4 regions of the Streptomyces sp. NPDC026206 genome follow, and region 3 is predicted to be linked to each of the others. Evidence: riboswitches for the same ligand, from Rfam matches in the RefSeq annotation. Region 3 holds a riboswitch; each other region holds the start of a gene.

Region 1 (2,183 bases), on a different contig from region 3:
TGGTGTGTCTGGAGTTCTGCAGCACGAGCCTAACGGGCCCCGGAGGCTGCGCCCGCCCTTGGACCGGTTGCCGGACCGAAAATTGGCACAAAAGCCGAGATCACGGGATGAATGGACGATGTGTTCGCTCAATGGGAACGCCGCCCGGGGCCGCCGCCCGGCAGTGCCCCGGGAAACGGCGGAGCCCCGCTCCGATGCGGCTCGGGGGGGAAGACGCATCGGAGCGGGGCGGTCCCGCGGATGAGCGGACTCGCGGATGAGCGGACTCGCTCAGCCGGTGATCAGCTGAGGTGCAGCTTCTGACCCGGGAAGATCAGATCTGCGTTGTCGATGATGTCCTTGTTGCGGTCGAACAGCTTCTGCCAGCCGCCGTCGACCTTCTTGGCCGTGGCGATCGAGCCGAGGGTGTCGCCCTCCTTGACCTCGTACTCGCCGTCGCCCTGCTTGACGGTCTTCGGAGCGGCGTGCTTGGGCGCGCTCTGCTTCGGGGCCGCCGGGGCCTCTTCGGACTCCTGCGCCGGCTTGGCGTGCTTGGGCGCGGCGGGGCGCTCGGCACGGTCGGCGCGGCTGCCGGCGGAGTTCCCGCTCGCGGGGGCGGACTGCGAGGACTTCGAGGACTTCTTCGACACGGCGCCGGAACCGGAACCGGAGGTGTCGACGTCGGCCTTCGCGCCACCGGAGCTCAGGCCGCCGGCACCCGCGCAGCCCCAGGCGCCCGGGCCCTGCATGGCCAGGAGGCGCTCGGCGGTGGCGATCTGCTGGGCCTTGGTGGCGAGGTCGGCACGCGCGGCGTACTGGGTGCCGCCGGCGGCCTTCCAGGAGGACTGCGAGAACTGCAGGCCACCGTAGTAGCCGTTGCCGGTGTTGATGTGCCAGTTCCCGGTGGACTCGCACTGGGCGACCTTGTCCCAGGTGGAGACGGAGGCGGCGTTGGCGGAGGTCGCGACCATCAGCGGGGCTGCCACGGCGACGCCGGTGACGCCGGCGAGCGTGACGATGCGGACGGCCTTGGACGGACGACGGTGCTTGCCCTTGGACATGAGTCGGTTTCCTCACCGACGCCTACGAGGTGAGCTGTCGGGTTCGGGCTGTGAGTTTGCCCGGCCCGGTGCGCGGCTGCGCTCCGGGCTTCACCCCGAGCCGTTCCGTCCTCCGGTCGCGAGACCGTCGGCCGTTCCGGCGGCTTACCTTGGTTCCCCCGCTCCTGCCAACGGCGCTTGCGCGACGACTCCCCCGGTCGCCGGCAGGATTCGGCGTGACGACCGCGGTGCTCGCGATGACGAGCGGTGACGACGTTAAACACAGGCGGCCGACGGGTTCAAACCCCACTTTTCAGCCACAGTTGCTTGAAGTTACCCGCAGGAACCTCCTGTTTCCGCAGGTGAGAGGGGGTTTGAGGAGAACGGATGCGTCCCGTCCAGCGTCCAGTCAACGAGAGCCATGTCTCACTTTCGACTGGAACGGACATTCGGCCCGAACCTCCCTGCTATTTACGGACGTCGAGTCGCTGACCAGGCTGGATGAGGTCCGGATCGGATCCGACAACTTTTTCGTTCTTCTGATAGAGCGTCTGCCAGCCACCGGTGACCGAGTGGTCCTGCGCGATGGCTGACAGGTTGTCACCGGGCTGCACGGTGTAGCCGTCCGCGGCCGGGACGCCCGTGCGTCCGTCGCCGCCGTCGCGCGAGGGGCGCTGCGTCTCGCCGGAACGCGGCGGCTCGGCGCGGTGCTTGCCCGTACCGGCCTCCCCGCTCGCGTCACCGGGCGCGGGCGTGGCGCCGGGCGCGGGCTCGGCGGGCGTGCCCGAGGGCGTACCGGACGGGGTGGCGGGGCCGTTGGAGGGTTCGGCCGACGGGTCCTTGCGGTCCTTGTCACCGGACTGGCCGGGCGTGCCGCTCGCGGGGGCCGAGGAGCCCGTGGACGGGATGGCCGACGGGATCCCGGACGGGTCGGCGGAGGGTGCCGGCGTGCCGGGCGAGGGGGACGCGCCGGGCGTGGGCCCGGCGGAGCCGGGGGCACGGTCGTCCGGCGCGGGGGTCGTGTGCCCGGGCGTGGCGGGGGTGGTGCGCTCGGGCGCGGGCGTGGTCGCCTCCGGCTCGGGGCTCTGGATCCGGCCGGGGTTCACGTCCGGCGCCGGGGCGTCCTTGGACAGGCCCGAACTGACGGCGCAACTGCGCCAGGCG
Region 2 (2,183 bases), on a different contig from region 3:
CCCCCGTGAATCACGGACGATTGACGACCGTTCAGCGACTCTATGGCAATCGGGTGGGATTTCCGATGGGTCAGCCGGTTCATGGATATTTTTTGGCCAAACGCGAAGACCCCGGCCAGGGGCCGGGGTCTTTCGGAAAGCTTGGTGCGCCGCCTGCGCGGTCCTACAGGCTGACGCCGTGGGCGCCCATGTAGGCGACCGGGTCGATGTCGGTGCCGTAGGTGGCGCCGGTACGGGCCTCGAAGTGCAGGTGCGGGCCGGTGACGTTGCCGGTGGCGCCGGAGAGGCCGATCTGCTGGCCCGGGGTGACCGTCTGGCCGACGGAGACGTCGATCGAGGAGAGGTGGCCGTACTGCGTGTAGGTGCCGTCCGACATCTTGATGACGACGTTGTTGCCGTACGCGCCGCCCCAGCCGGCCTCGACGATGGTGCCGGAGCCGACCGCGCGCACCGAGGTGCCCGTCTCGGCGTGCATGTCGATGCCGGTGTGGCTGCCGGAGGACCACAGGCCGCTGGAGGCCTTGTAGGAGGTGGAGACGTAGGAGCCGTCGATCGGGCTCACGAAGGTGCCCAGGCGCTTGCGCTCCTCGTCGCGGGCGGCGCGCTCCTTGGCGGCGCGCTCCTCCTCGAGCTTGCGCTTGGCCTCTTCGGCGCGCTGCTTGGCGTCGGCGGCCCGCTGCTTGGCCGTGGCCTCGGCCTGGAGCCGGATGGCGGCCTCGTCGGCGGCGCTGCGCTGGGTCTCGGCCTGGGCGTCGACGTTGTCGGCCATGACGTCGCCGATGACGATGGCCTGGGTCAGGCCGGTGTCCTCAAGGCGGTGGTTGTCGTCGGTGGCGGCGAACGCCGGGGCGGCGACACCGGCGACCACACCCGCGGCGGCGAGGGTGGCTATGCCCGCCACATTGGCGCTGACACGCACGGCTCGGCTCGGACGACGGTGTTTACCCATGGCTGGGCGATCCTTTCCTTCCTTCTCGCCTACCGGGTTAGCTGACGGGTTCGGAGCAGGAAGGTCTCCTACGGCTCCCTCGTGAAAGGGACCCGATTCACCCCAGGGACGTTTGGGTCCCCGGCTCCCCTCGGCTCGCGCCTCGGGAACTCGGCGATGGCTGTCCGGGACCGCGGTTGCGGCTCCGATCTGACGGACTGCCGCCCTGACGCTAAACGGCGTCAGATTCGAACGGCAAACAGAACGGGGCTTTTATGACGTACGCCACACGACCAACGTGCAACCACTGCATGAAACTGGACATAAGGGAGGCGCGTGCGCCTCTGCGGGCTCACGCGCCTCCCTTGTCCACTCATATCCGGCACATCGGCACAGGGGATGCCGGGTGTTGAGCACCCGTCAGGCGGGGATGACGGTCACCGCGCCGATACCGAGGGCCTTGACCGGCTCGGTGATCTCGGCGGCGTCACCGACGAGGACGGTGACCATGCGGTCCACGGGGAACGCGCTGACGGCGGCCGCGGTGGCCTCCACCGTGCCGGTCTCCGCGAGGCGTTCGTACAGCCGCGCCTGGAAGTCGTCCGGGAGGTACTGCTCCACCTGGTCGGCGAGGGTGGCCGCGACGGCGGCCGCCGTCTCGTACTTCAGCGGTGCGACGCCGACCAGGTTCTGCACGGCGACGTCACGCTCGGCCTCGGTCAGTCCCTCCGCGGCCAGCGTGCGCAGCACGGCCCACAGGTCCTCCAGCGCCGGGCCGGTGTTGGGGGTGTCCACGGAGCCGCTGATGGCGAGCAGGCCCGTGCCCGTGGCGCCCTCGGACGGGGGCACCGAGCGCAGCACCTGACCGAAGGCCCGGACGCCGTAGGTGTAGCCCTTCTCCTCGCGCAGGACGCGGTCCAGGCGGGAGGTGAGGGTGCCGCCGAGGCAGTACGTGCCGAGCACCTGGGCGGGCCAGAGCCGGTCGTGCCGGTCGGGGCCGACGCGGCCGATGAGCAGCTGCGTCTGGACCGCGCCGGGGCGGTCCACGATCACGACGCGGCCGGTGTCGTCCGCGGTGACCGCCGGTACGGGCCGGGGCTCGGCGCCCGGTCCGGTCCAGGTGCCCAGCGACTCGGCCAGGGCCTCGTCGAGGTCGATGCCGGTGAAGTCGCCGACGATGACGGCGGTCGCCGTGGCGGGGCGGACGTGGTCCTCGTAGAAGGCACGCACGGCCGCGGCGTCGATGCGCTTGACG
Region 3 (2,183 bases):
ACGGCGGCCCGCCACCGGCCTCGCGCCGCTGGCAGCCCCGGCCGGGCATTCCCTGGCAGTGGCAGCTCGGCGGGAAGGTCGACACGTCCGTGGACGTGCCCGTCTACGACATCGACGGTTTCGAGAACTCCGCGGAGACGGTGGCGGAACTGCACTCCCGGGGCCGCAAGGTGATCTGTTACATCAACGCCGGGGCATGGGAGGACTTCCGGCCCGACCGGTCGGAATTCCCCGGGTCGCTGCTGGGGAAGAACAACAAGGGCTGGGACGGCGAGAAATGGCTGGACATCCGCCGCCTCGACGCCCTGCGGCCGATCATGGCGGCCCGCATCGACATGTGCCGGCAGAAGGGTTTCGACGCGGTGGAACCCGATCTGACCGAGGGTTTCCGCAACCGCACCGGATTTCCGCTCTCACCGGCCGATCAGCTGGCCTTCAACCGGATGCTGGTGAAACTGGCTCATGACCGGGGCCTGGCCATCGGTTTGAAGAATGATCTCGAACAGATTCCGGAGCTCGTGCGGGACTTCGACTTCGCGGTCAACGAACAGTGCGCGCAGTACGGGGAGTGCGAGAAGCTCACGCCGTTCGTGAAGCAGAACAAAGCGGTCTTCCATGTCGAATACGACCTGTCGCCGGGGGAGTTCTGCGGCACGGCCGGGCGGCTGGGCCTGAGTTCGATGAAGAAGAGGCTGGAGCTGGACGCCTGGCGCCACCCGTGTTGAACGGGGCCGCGGTAGTTGATTCCCGTGTGCTTCAAGTCCCCTGCGGGGCAAGGGTTTAGGCGCAGATGGCGGGTGAGGGAGGCGTTATGGTTCCCTGTTTGCTTCTGAAGTGAAGAAGTTCACAGATGACCGTTTGGGCGCCGAATCTGAGCGATTGATGGTGCAGGATCTCTCACCGAACACAAGATCCCGTCACCGAGGCGGGCGACCCGGGCGGACGCCGAGTCCTGCCGCCGCACCGGGTGCGGAATCGATTCGACGAATCGGCAGGAGCGGGAGACCCAAGCGGTACGAACCACGAACGCGGTGGTTCTTGGGGTGAAGCCACAACGTGGCCGGGCAACTTCGCAGCCCGAACCCGACAGGTCATCTTTCGTAGGCGGATGCCGAAGGGCTTTGGCATGTCTGCGATGCCTCGCATAACCGCACTCACTTCCCGGGCCGCCACCGCGTCGGCCCTCACCGCCGCCACCCTCGCGGCATCGGTGCTCGTCCCCGGCCTCGCCCCCGGCGCACAGGCGGCGACCGTGGGCGAACAGGCACTGAAGGTCGCGGCCTCCAAGCAGGGCTCCCCCTACCAGTACGGCGCCACGGGCCCCAACCGGTTCGACTGCTCGGGCCTGACGCTCTACTCGTTCAAGAAGGCCGGCAAGACCCTCCCACGCACGGCCCAGAGCCAGTACAACTCCACCCGGCACCTCTCCGGCGGCTCCCGGCAGACCGGCGACCTCGTCTTCTTCCACTCGGGCAGCAACGTCTACCACGTGGGGATCTACGCGGGTAGCAACAAGATCTGGCACGCGCCGAAGCCGGGCGCCTCCGTCCGGCTGGAGAAGATCTGGAGCAACAGCGTCTGGTACGGGCGCGTCAACTAGGACGACCAGGACGACGCCCGGCCGGCCGGGCCCCCTTGTCCCCGCTCGCCGGACGGGCCCACAATCAGCCCGTCCGGCACATCGGGGCCGGGAGGTCCGGGGCGACGCCCCGCCCGGCTCGGCGCCGCGCCCACCGCGGCCCCCCTCGCCGCGATCGCGCCCCGGCGACTGGCCGACGAGGTGGACGCCCTCATGGCCGCCCTGCCCGCCCACGAGGACCGCTGGGGCCGGCTCGCCCGCTCGGGCGCCCCCTTCTGCCCGGTCGTCGACGGCGGCGACCTCGTACCGGACGTGCCCTGGCGCACCCTGCGCGACGGCCGGGCGGGCGACATCGACCTGCTGACCGGTAACAGCCGCGACGAGTTACGGCCGTTCCTGGCGCTCTCCGGCACCCTGGAGAAGATCACCGAGGACGACGCCACCCGGGTGCTGCGGGCCTTCGCCCCCCGGCCCGACGGCGAGCGGGCCTACCGCGCCGCCCACCCCGGCGCGTCCGCTGCCGCCCTTACGAGACCGTGTTCGCCGACGCGCTGTTCCGCGTCCCCTCCCTGCACCTGGCGGACGCCCACTCGGCCGGCGGTGG
Region 4 (2,183 bases), on a different contig from region 3:
TCGGCCCTACGGCTGCAGCCCCCTGGCGCGCAGCCACGACAGCGGGTCGACGGGCGCGCCGCCGCCCGGCCGCACCTCCAGGTGCAGATGGGGGCCGGTGACATTGCCGGTCGCGCCGACCCGGGCGATGATCGTGCCCGTACCGACCTTCCCGGACGTGACCACCATGGACGACAGGTGGCAGTACCAGATCTCGGTTCCGTCGCCGAGCGTCAGCACGATCCGGTAGCCGTACGCGCCCGCCCACCCGGCCTGGGTGACCGTACCGCCGCCCACCGCCTTGACCGGGGTGCCGGTCGGGGCGGCGAAGTCCTCACCGGTGTGGTTCGCGGACCACATGTTCCCGGCCTGCCCGAAGCCCGCGGTGAGGGTGTACGAGCCCACGGGGAGGGTGAACGAGCCGGTGAGCGCGGAACCGCCCCTCCCGGAGGCCGGGGCGGAGTGCCTCGCGGGGGCGGCGGCCTCCTCGGACCCGCCCGATTCCGCCTTCGCACCCTCGTCGGCAGCCGGTCCGGGTGACCGGGCCGCCCCGGCCGCTGGGGCCGCCCCGGCCGCTGGGGCCGCTGCCTGAGCGGCCTGCGCCGCCGCCTTCTCCGACTCCTGCGCCTCGTGCGCCTTCTCCGACTCCCGCGCCTCCTGCACCTCGTGCGCCTCGGCCTTCTCCGCCGCGGCCTTCCGTTTCTGCTCCGCCGCCGCATGCGCCTCGCTCTCGCGTGCGGCCTCGTCGGCGGCGTTCTGCTGGCGCTCCGCCTGCTGGAGGATGCGGGCACGCAGCGCCTCGCCCGCGTCGGCCGTGCTGCGCGTGGCTTCCACAGTGACCGGTGCCTGGGCACCGGCCTCGGCCCGGACCGAGACCCCGTCGCCGGAGGCCTGCTTCTCCTCGCCGCCGGATATGAGGGAGCCGACGCCCGGGATCTTCTGCGCCAGGTCCGGCACGGATATCGGCGCCGGACGGTCCTGAGCGCTCGCCATTCCGCCCGCACCGACCGCCGCGATGACACCGACGCCCAGCACCGCGCCGCTGCGGGCCATGGTGCCGCCGCGCTGCTTGACGACGCGGTGCCGGCCGCGGACGGGCGGCGCCACGGAGTCCTCCGTGGGGTTCCACTCGCTCCAGGGTTCCCCGGCGGCGGCGTACGCGGTGCCACCCGGAGCGTCAGCCGGGGTCTCATCCGTGGATTCGTACGTGGATTCGTACGTGGATTCATCCGTAGATTCATACGGAGAGCCGTACGAAGGGTCGTACGAACTGTCGTCGTGCGCAGGCCTGTTGGACGCCACGGAGGCGCACTCCTTTCCTTCCCACTCGCCTACCGGGTCAGCGTGGGGGTCCCTCCCAGGCCGTTCAGGCTCTGAGGGAGGGTTCGGAGCAGGAAGGTCCCCTACGGGCCGGCGCGCGGTCCGATTCACCCCAAAGTTGATGGTTCCCCGGTTCCGCCCACGGGATTCGGCGAAGGCGCGCGGCGCCGCCTCTTGCGGCGGCTGCGACAACCGCGCTGCGTTATCGAACGTTAATAGACATGGCTACCGGTTTCCAAGCCGAAAGCGTGAAACTGCACGCCTCTTGGGCGGATTTTGCGATGCGGTGAAGCTGACCGTTCGTCAGTTGTTATTCGTCCGAATGCGGACGGTACGGGGTGGTGGTCCGGTCCGGGTGAACGTGTGGGTGACGACGGCGGGGCGGTGGCGGAGCGGTCGGCGCGGCGGCAAGAGAGGGCAGAGGGACGGGCAACCAGCCCCCGGACATGCGGACGGGCTGCCGGGCCCGGCAGCCATCGGCTGCCGTACGGGCCCGGCAGCCCGTCTGCATCTACATCTGTGTCACCTAGCGGGGCGTCGCGGCGCCCCGCCTCACTCCGGCGTCAGGACGTGGCGGAGCGGCGGCCGCCGCCACCGGCACCGCCGCTGCGGCGCGAGCGGCCGACGGCGTTGCCCGGACGGGTGCCGCCCGAGCGGCGCGAACCCTCGGCGCCGCCGTTGCCGCCGAAGCCGCGGAAGGGGCGCCCGCCACCGTTGCCGCTGCCGGAACCACCGGCGGCGGAACCACCGGCCGCCTCCGTACGGGTACGGCCGCGGCCGCCGCGGCTGCCGCGCGAGCCACCGGACGTACCGGCACCCGAACCCCGCGAGCGGGAGGACTTGGCGGCGCCCTGCGGCTGGGCCGGGGCCGGGGCCGTGATGAC

What was found. Region 3 has a riboswitch for cyclic di-AMP ahead of AB0F13_RS18070 (C40 family peptidase). Riboswitches for the same ligand answer to the same signal wherever they lie in the genome.
Positions count from the first base shown of each region.
Region 1: another riboswitch for cyclic di-AMP. It lies ahead of AB0F13_RS09860 (transglycosylase family protein); the one in region 3 lies ahead of AB0F13_RS18070 (C40 family peptidase).
Region 2: another riboswitch for cyclic di-AMP. It lies ahead of AB0F13_RS03775 (peptidoglycan DD-metalloendopeptidase family protein); the one in region 3 lies ahead of AB0F13_RS18070 (C40 family peptidase).
Region 4: another riboswitch for cyclic di-AMP. It lies ahead of AB0F13_RS06455 (peptidoglycan DD-metalloendopeptidase family protein); the one in region 3 lies ahead of AB0F13_RS18070 (C40 family peptidase).

Region 1 covers NZ_JBEZYL010000004.1:314,877-317,059, reverse strand. The annotation lists gene AB0F13_RS09860 (transglycosylase family protein) at 282-1,040, opposite strand; cyclic di-AMP (ydaO/yuaA leader) riboswitch at 1,045-1,192, opposite strand; gene AB0F13_RS09855 (transglycosylase family protein) at 1,487-2,183, opposite strand, start outside.
Region 2 covers NZ_JBEZYL010000002.1:54,055-56,237, reverse strand. The annotation lists gene AB0F13_RS03775 (peptidoglycan DD-metalloendopeptidase family protein) at 164-949, opposite strand; cyclic di-AMP (ydaO/yuaA leader) riboswitch at 961-1,115, opposite strand; gene AB0F13_RS03770 (pitrilysin family protein) at 1,349-2,183, opposite strand, start outside.
Region 3 covers NZ_JBEZYL010000011.1:214,775-216,957, reverse strand. The annotation lists gene AB0F13_RS18075 (endo alpha-1,4 polygalactosaminidase) at 1-725, shown strand, start outside; cyclic di-AMP (ydaO/yuaA leader) riboswitch at 972-1,123, shown strand; gene AB0F13_RS18070 (C40 family peptidase) at 1,127-1,600, shown strand; gene AB0F13_RS18065 (hypothetical protein) at 2,116-2,183, shown strand, end outside.
Region 4 covers NZ_JBEZYL010000003.1:33,656-35,838, forward strand. The annotation lists gene AB0F13_RS06455 (peptidoglycan DD-metalloendopeptidase family protein) at 7-1,281, opposite strand; cyclic di-AMP (ydaO/yuaA leader) riboswitch at 1,293-1,463, opposite strand; gene AB0F13_RS06460 (DEAD/DEAH box helicase) at 1,863-2,183, opposite strand, start outside.